Regions from separate parts of the Mammaliicoccus sp. D-M19 genome, predicted to be linked through region 1. Evidence: predicted binding sites of a transcription regulator. Region 1 holds the regulator's gene; each other region holds the start of a gene.
The links. Region 1 encodes CtsR, which represses protease genes until heat stress. Its sites were predicted from a motif close to ATGGTCAATAAAGGTCAAACA; they were not measured.

Region 1 (2,286 bases):
TGCCCAAGGAACCCCTGTTAAGAAGGCAAATGGTGCAAATACAAAACCGATTAATGTTTGGAAGTCCCATGATACTGAACCGCCAGAAACGAAACTTAAAATGTTAGACGTAACACCATTTAATAGTCCGATTAATGCAACATAACCGATTAACATTGCTGCTACGATAACGGCAACTTTGAAACCATCTAAAATATATTCACCTAACATTTCGAAGAATGATTGTTTTTCTTCCGATTCTTGAATCATGATGTCGTCTTCTTTTGGATCTACTGTATATGGATTAATAATGGATGCCATAATAAATCCACCAAATAAGTTTAATACGATAGCTGTTACAACGTATCTCGGTTCAACCATCGTAAAATATGCACCAACGATTGATGCAGATATTGTAGACATAGCTGAAGCTGTTAATGTATACATACGATGTTTAGGAATTAATGGAAGTTGTTTTTTGATAGAAATAAACACTTCTGATTGACCTAAAATTGCAGATGCGACCGCATTATATGATTCTAATTTACCCATACCATTAACTTTAGAAATGACTAAACCTAAATATTTAATGATAAGAGGTAAGATTTTAAGATATTGTAAAATACCGATAAGTGCTGATACAAACACAATTGGCATTAATACGTTAAGGAAATAAACTGAAACAGGCTTATCTGTCTTAGGATCGATATTTGCAATACCCGCAAACACGAAGTTTATCCCTTCCATAGCTTTTGCTATGATGTAGCCAAAACCACTTGAAATACCACCTATGATAGTTAATCCACCTGTTGTTTTTAATAATAAGAAAGCAAATATAAACTGGATTACGATCATTAATCCTATATACTGCCATCTAACACGCATTTTATCAGAGCTTACTAACCATGCTAGAAATAGGAATAATAAGATACCGATAATCCCGATAATATAATGCATAATTGACACACCTTTCCCTTCGTTTATACTCAATCATAACCTACTTTATATGATAACTTATTTCTTTTGAAAGCGGTATAAAATTTTTAAAATTTTTAAATAAACAAATTAATTGAAATAATAAACAACAGAACATATAATATAGTCAAAGAAGGTCAAAAGAGGTGATGAATTAATGCACAACATGTCGGATATCATTGAGCAATACTTAAAGCAATTGCTAGAGGAGGCTCAAGGAGATGTCGTTGAAATTAAACGTGCACATATTGCTGAAAAGTTTGATTGTGTACCTTCCCAATTAAACTATGTTATAAAAACAAGATTTACAAATGAGCACGGATACGCTATTGAAAGTAAAAGAGGCGGTGGTGGTTACATTCGTATTTCAAAAGTTGAAACGAATAGTCAATCAGCATTCATTAGACATCTAATTGAATTGACAGGTGATCAAATCTCACAAGCAAATGCATTTAGAATTGTGGATGGTTTGTATGAAAATGACTTAATTACAGATAGAGAGAAAAAAATGATTATTCAAACGCTTCATAGAGATACATTGCAAATAGAAATACCATATAGAGATATTATTCGAGCAAATATATTGAAACGTATACTTGCCGTCATACATTATAGTTAAAAAGGAGTGACAGTATGCTTTGTGAAATTTGTGGTAAAGAAGAAGCAACAATACAATTAACATCAACAGGTAAGAAACATAAAACTGAACAATGGATATGTAAAAACTGTGCTTCAGAACATTTTTATTTCCAAGATGATCAAATGAGTGATCAAAATCTTGACCAAGAATTTGTTGTGAATCAATTTCTACAATATTTAGTAGGTAAACATGGTATTAACTTTAAACAAGTTCAACCACAAGAAGAAAAGCACTGTCCTACTTGTGGCATGACTTTAACAGATATTGCTAAAGTTGGTAAATTTGGTTGTCATGACTGCTATGAAACTTTTAAAGATGATGTACCGCAAATTATTAGAAGAGTTCAAGCGGGCAGTGGGGCGCATACAGGTAAAATACCTGTATCTTCAAGAAGTAAAATACAACTCAAACAACAAATTGCTGAAAAAGAAAAAATACTACAAGGCTTAATTGAAGAGCAAGCCTTTGAAGATGCAGCTGTTCTAAGAGATGAAATTAAAGCATTGAAAGCAGAAGGTGAGGTCGAGTAAATGGAAGAGCATATGAATGAACATATTAGCGATTGGATGAAAGAAACAGAAGATACGCCAATTGTCATGAGTTCTAGAATAAGACTTGCACGTAACCTTCAAGACGAAGTTCATCCGCTCAAATATGAAGAAGATGACGAAACAGGGAATAAAGTAATAGAA
Region 2 (2,286 bases), 560 kb from region 1:
CTCTTTCTTTAAATTACTCAACATACGGTTAACACTTTCTCTTGTTACATTACAAAAATTGGCTAATTCATGATTTGTTAAATCTACATTGATCAAAATGCTATTACCATCTTGTATGCCATAGGTATTAGCTAATTTAATCAATATCGAATAGAACGCACCCGTTTTCCCAAGTGTATATACATCTCTAATTTGATATTCATTTTTTTCGTTTTCATTCTGTACCCATAGTAACCATTCATATTTAAGCACTTCATCGTTTAAAATGGCTTCTTCAAATTGTACTTTAGGAATACTAAATACGACAGCTGCTTCTTTTACTCTTGCTGAAAGGCTATGTGTCTTTCTTCCACAAAATAATGTTGTCGACCCGAAAATACTATGCCTGCCTAATAGTTTAGTATTAAATTCTTTCCCGTCTTCCATTACGCGATGTGTAATGACTTTTCCCTCTATAATTACATAAATATGATTACATAAGTCTCCAGTATGGTATATATAATGTTGGGCATTAAAATGGTGTCGTTGACCATGTTGAATAATATACTCAATAATTGAAGTTGCCTCTATATATGTAGTTTGCAAAAGATCACTTCCCCTTATGATTTCACTTATAGTTTACCATAAAATGTCATAAAAAAGGTTTGTAATTTTGGTGCTTTATATTTGTCAAAGAAGGTCAAAAGGTATATAATCAAATTAAGGTCAAAGATAGTCAAACTATCGGCCGTTGAAAATTTAAAGAGGTGATACATTTGGATATTAATCAGATGACATATTCCGTACAAAGTGCAATTGAACAAGCACAACAATTATCACAATCATATCAACTACAAAATATTGAAATAGAAGCTGTATTACTAGCAGCATTAAATGAAGATGAAAGTATTTATAAAAGAACGCTTGAAAGAGCAAATATTGATACAGAAATTTTAAAAGATAAATATGAACAAAAGCTAAAACAATATTCTGTAGTTAAAGGTGATAACGTCCAATATGGACAATATATTTCGCCAAAGCTTAATGAATTATTTATTAAAGCAGATAAAATTAAAGAAGAAATGCAAGACGACTATATGTCTATGGAGCATATTTTAAAAGCAGCCATCGAAGTTGACCAAACAACAATCGATATTGTAGGCAATAAAAAAGAAGTCGTTAATGAAATTATTAATAAAATAAGAGGAGGGAATCGTGTGACTTCACAAAATCCTGAAGTACAATATGAAGCACTATCTAAATATGGTAGAGATTTAGTCGAAGAAGTTCGAAAAGGGAAAATGGATCCTGTAATCGGTAGAGATGAGGAAATTCGTAATACGATTCGTATATTAAGTAGAAAAACTAAAAATAACCCAGTATTAATAGGCGAGCCTGGTGTTGGTAAAACAGCCATTGTAGAAGGACTTGCTCAACGAATTGTTAAAAGAGATGTTCCTGAATCACTATTAGATAAAACAATTTTTGAATTAGATTTATCAGCACTAGTAGCTGGTGCCAAATTCCGTGGTGAATTTGAAGAAAGATTAAAAGCAGTCTTAAAAGAAGTTAAAGAATCTGAAGGAAGAATTTTATTATTCATTGATGAAATTCACATGTTAGTTGGCGCAGGTAAAACAGATGGTGCAATGGATGCAGGTAACATGCTTAAACCAATGTTAGCAAGAGGTGAGTTACACTGTATCGGTGCAACAACTTTAAATGAATATCGTCAATACATTGAAAAAGACTCAGCATTAGAAAGACGTTTCCAAAAAGTAAACGTTAAAGAACCTGACTTAGAAGATACTATATCAATTTTAAGAGGTTTGAAAGAAAGATATGAAGTACACCATGGTGTTCGTATTCAAGATAGAGCATTAGTGGCAGCAACGGAATTATCAGATAGATATATTACAGATAGATTCTTACCAGACAAAGCGATAGATTTAGTAGACCAAGCTTGTGCAACAATACGTACAGAAATGGGTTCTAATCCAACTGAATTAGATGCTGTAAATAGACGTGTGATGCAGTTAGAAATTGAAGAAAATGCACTTAAATCAGAATCTGATCAAAGCAGTCAAATTCGTCTAGAAGAATTACAAAAAGAATTAGCCGATGAAAAAGAAAAACAACAACAATTACAAAGTAAAGTTGAACAAGAGAAAGAACAAATCAAATCATTACAAGATAAAAGAGCAGAATTAGATGAAAGTAAACAAGCGCTCGAAAATGCAGAAAATCAATATGATTTAGCTAAAGCAGCAGAACTTAAACACGGCAAGATTCCACAAATAGAAGCAG
Region 3 (2,286 bases), 420 kb from region 1:
CAGATGGGCAATTTCTAACCTGGGTTAGACGTTTTTTGTCCCATGCGGGTCAAAAAAATAATATCTGTTTACAGTTTTATAATACACCCCTTATATATAGAATGCAAGTTAAAAGCGTTTCCTATTATTTCATTTGATTATATGCCTCTGTCAATGTGATGAAATCGATATTCCCTTCTTGTAAAACTTGCCCATCGTATTCAACAACAGGTATCCTTAACATATATTTTTCAAGTAATGTATCATCTTCTTCAATATTAATAGTATCTATTTTTATTTCATAATCGTACGATTCTTTAAAAAATTCAATTTGAATCTTAGCATCTTCACATAAACCACAATTTGTCCCAACATAAAATTTAATTGCCATCCAAATCACCCTTTACATAATAAAGCCTCCCCGAGACGAATCGAACGCCCATTTCAAGAACCGGAATCTTGCGTGTTATCCGTTACACTACGGAGAGATAAGTCTTAATAAATACTTTATATCTACTTAATATATTGTCGATATAATAGAATTATCAACCATTAAGGAGTGAAGCAATATGAATACAACTCAAAGGGAGTATTTCATCAGAAAAAGATGTGACTATTTTAATATAGAAGTCACACAAATTCACTGCACACAGCTCGTTGATTACGGAAACTATTATATCATTTATGCTAACATTGACAACTCATATCACAAATTCCCAGTGTATAAATCAGCTATTTAAGTTATAATATTCATCAGTAGGTCATATTTTTTGACCATGTTTGACTTTGTAGTGTATGATATGGTCATTAAGATATTCAAAGGAGGATTAACTGATGAATTTAATACCAACAGTTATTGAAACAACAAATCGCGGAGAACGCGCTTATGATATTTATTCACGTTTATTGAAAGACCGCATTATTATGTTAGGGTCAGCTATCGATGACAATGTAGCAAACTCAATCGTTTCACAATTACTATTCTTACAAGCTCAAGATTCTGAGAAAGATATTTACTTATATATCAACTCTCCAGGTGGTAGTGTAACAGCAGGATTTGCTATTTACGATACAATTCAACACATCAAACCTGATGTTCAAACTATTTGTATCGGTATGGCAGCATCTATGGGTTCATTCTTACTAGCAGCTGGTGCTAAAGGTAAACGTTATGCATTACCAAATAGTGAAGTTATGATTCACCAACCACTTGGCGGTGCACAAGGACAAGCTACTGAAATTGAAATTGCAGCTCGTCATATTTTACGTACACGTGAGAAATTAAATAAAATATTATCTGAAAGAACTGGACAACCAATTGAAAAAATTGAAAAAGACACAGATCGTGATAACTTCTTAACAGCTGAAGAAGCTAAAGAATACGGTTTAATCGATGATGTTATGCATCCAGAAGATATTAAATAATTCATAAAAATAGAAGCACCTGAGACAGGAATTGTCCCAGGTGCTTCTTTTATTGTTGAATTGTCTCGCCGTTTCTAATTTTATCAGCCATTTCATTTAATTTACGTAATCTATGATTAATACCTGATTTAGAAATTTTACCTGTGCTTACCATTTCACCTAATTCTTTAATTGAAACATCTTGATTATCTATTCTAAGTCTTGCAACTTCTCTTAAGCGATCTGGCAAGTTATCAATACCAATTTCTTTATCGATGAGCTGAATGCTCTCAACTTGTTTCATGGCGGCGCTCACTGTTTTGTTCAAGTTAGCCGTCTCACAATTGACTAATCGATTTACTGAATTTCTCATATCTCGAATAATTCTCACATCTTCAAACTTCAATAACGCTTGATAGCCACCAATCAAACTTAAGAAATCGGAAATTTTTTCAGCTTCTTTCAAATAACTGATAAAACCTTTTTTGCGCTCTAATAATTTAGCATTTAATTCATATTGATTCATGAGTGCGGTTAAATCTGCTGAATGTTCTTCATATAATGAAAAGACTTCAAGATGATATGAAGAAGTTTCTGGGTTATTAACAGAACCTCCTGCTAGAAATGCACCTCTTAAATAACTTCTTTTACAACAATCTTTTTGTAAAATATCTTTATCTATTTCATGTTTAAACATGCCATCTTGTAAAATACCAAGTTCATCTAATATTTCTTTAGCTTTTACTTTTATTCGACTAATATATATATTATTTTTCTTAAGTTTCATTTTCTTTCTCACTAATAATTCAACTTCAACACCGAAGCATTTTTTTATTAATGAAAATATTCGACGTGCTATCGCTGCATTTTCAGTTTGTACATTTATAACAAATTGCTGATTAG

Region 2: a site for CtsR is predicted at 666-686, ahead of clpB (ATP-dependent chaperone ClpB). Genes of this name have one in related genera too.
Region 3: a site for CtsR is predicted at 747-767, ahead of clpP (ATP-dependent Clp endopeptidase proteolytic subunit ClpP). Genes of this name have one in related genera too.

The regions. Positions count from the first base shown of each region.
Region 1 covers NZ_JAJNHW010000001.1:1,054,576-1,056,861, reverse strand. The annotation lists gene LQ675_RS05375 (NupC/NupG family nucleoside CNT transporter) at 1-936, opposite strand, end outside; gene LQ675_RS05370 (CtsR family transcriptional regulator) at 1,112-1,573, shown strand; gene LQ675_RS05365 (UvrB/UvrC motif-containing protein) at 1,588-2,124, shown strand; gene LQ675_RS05360 (protein arginine kinase) at 2,125-2,286, shown strand, end outside.
Region 2 covers NZ_JAJNHW010000001.1:490,769-493,054, reverse strand. The annotation lists gene LQ675_RS02495 (Crp/Fnr family transcriptional regulator) at 1-585, opposite strand, end outside; gene clpB (ATP-dependent chaperone ClpB) at 756-2,286, shown strand, end outside.
Region 3 covers NZ_JAJNHW010000001.1:635,704-637,989, forward strand. The annotation lists gene LQ675_RS03295 (glutaredoxin family protein) at 125-370, opposite strand; gene clpP (ATP-dependent Clp endopeptidase proteolytic subunit ClpP) at 814-1,404, shown strand; gene whiA (DNA-binding protein WhiA) at 1,454-2,286, opposite strand, start outside.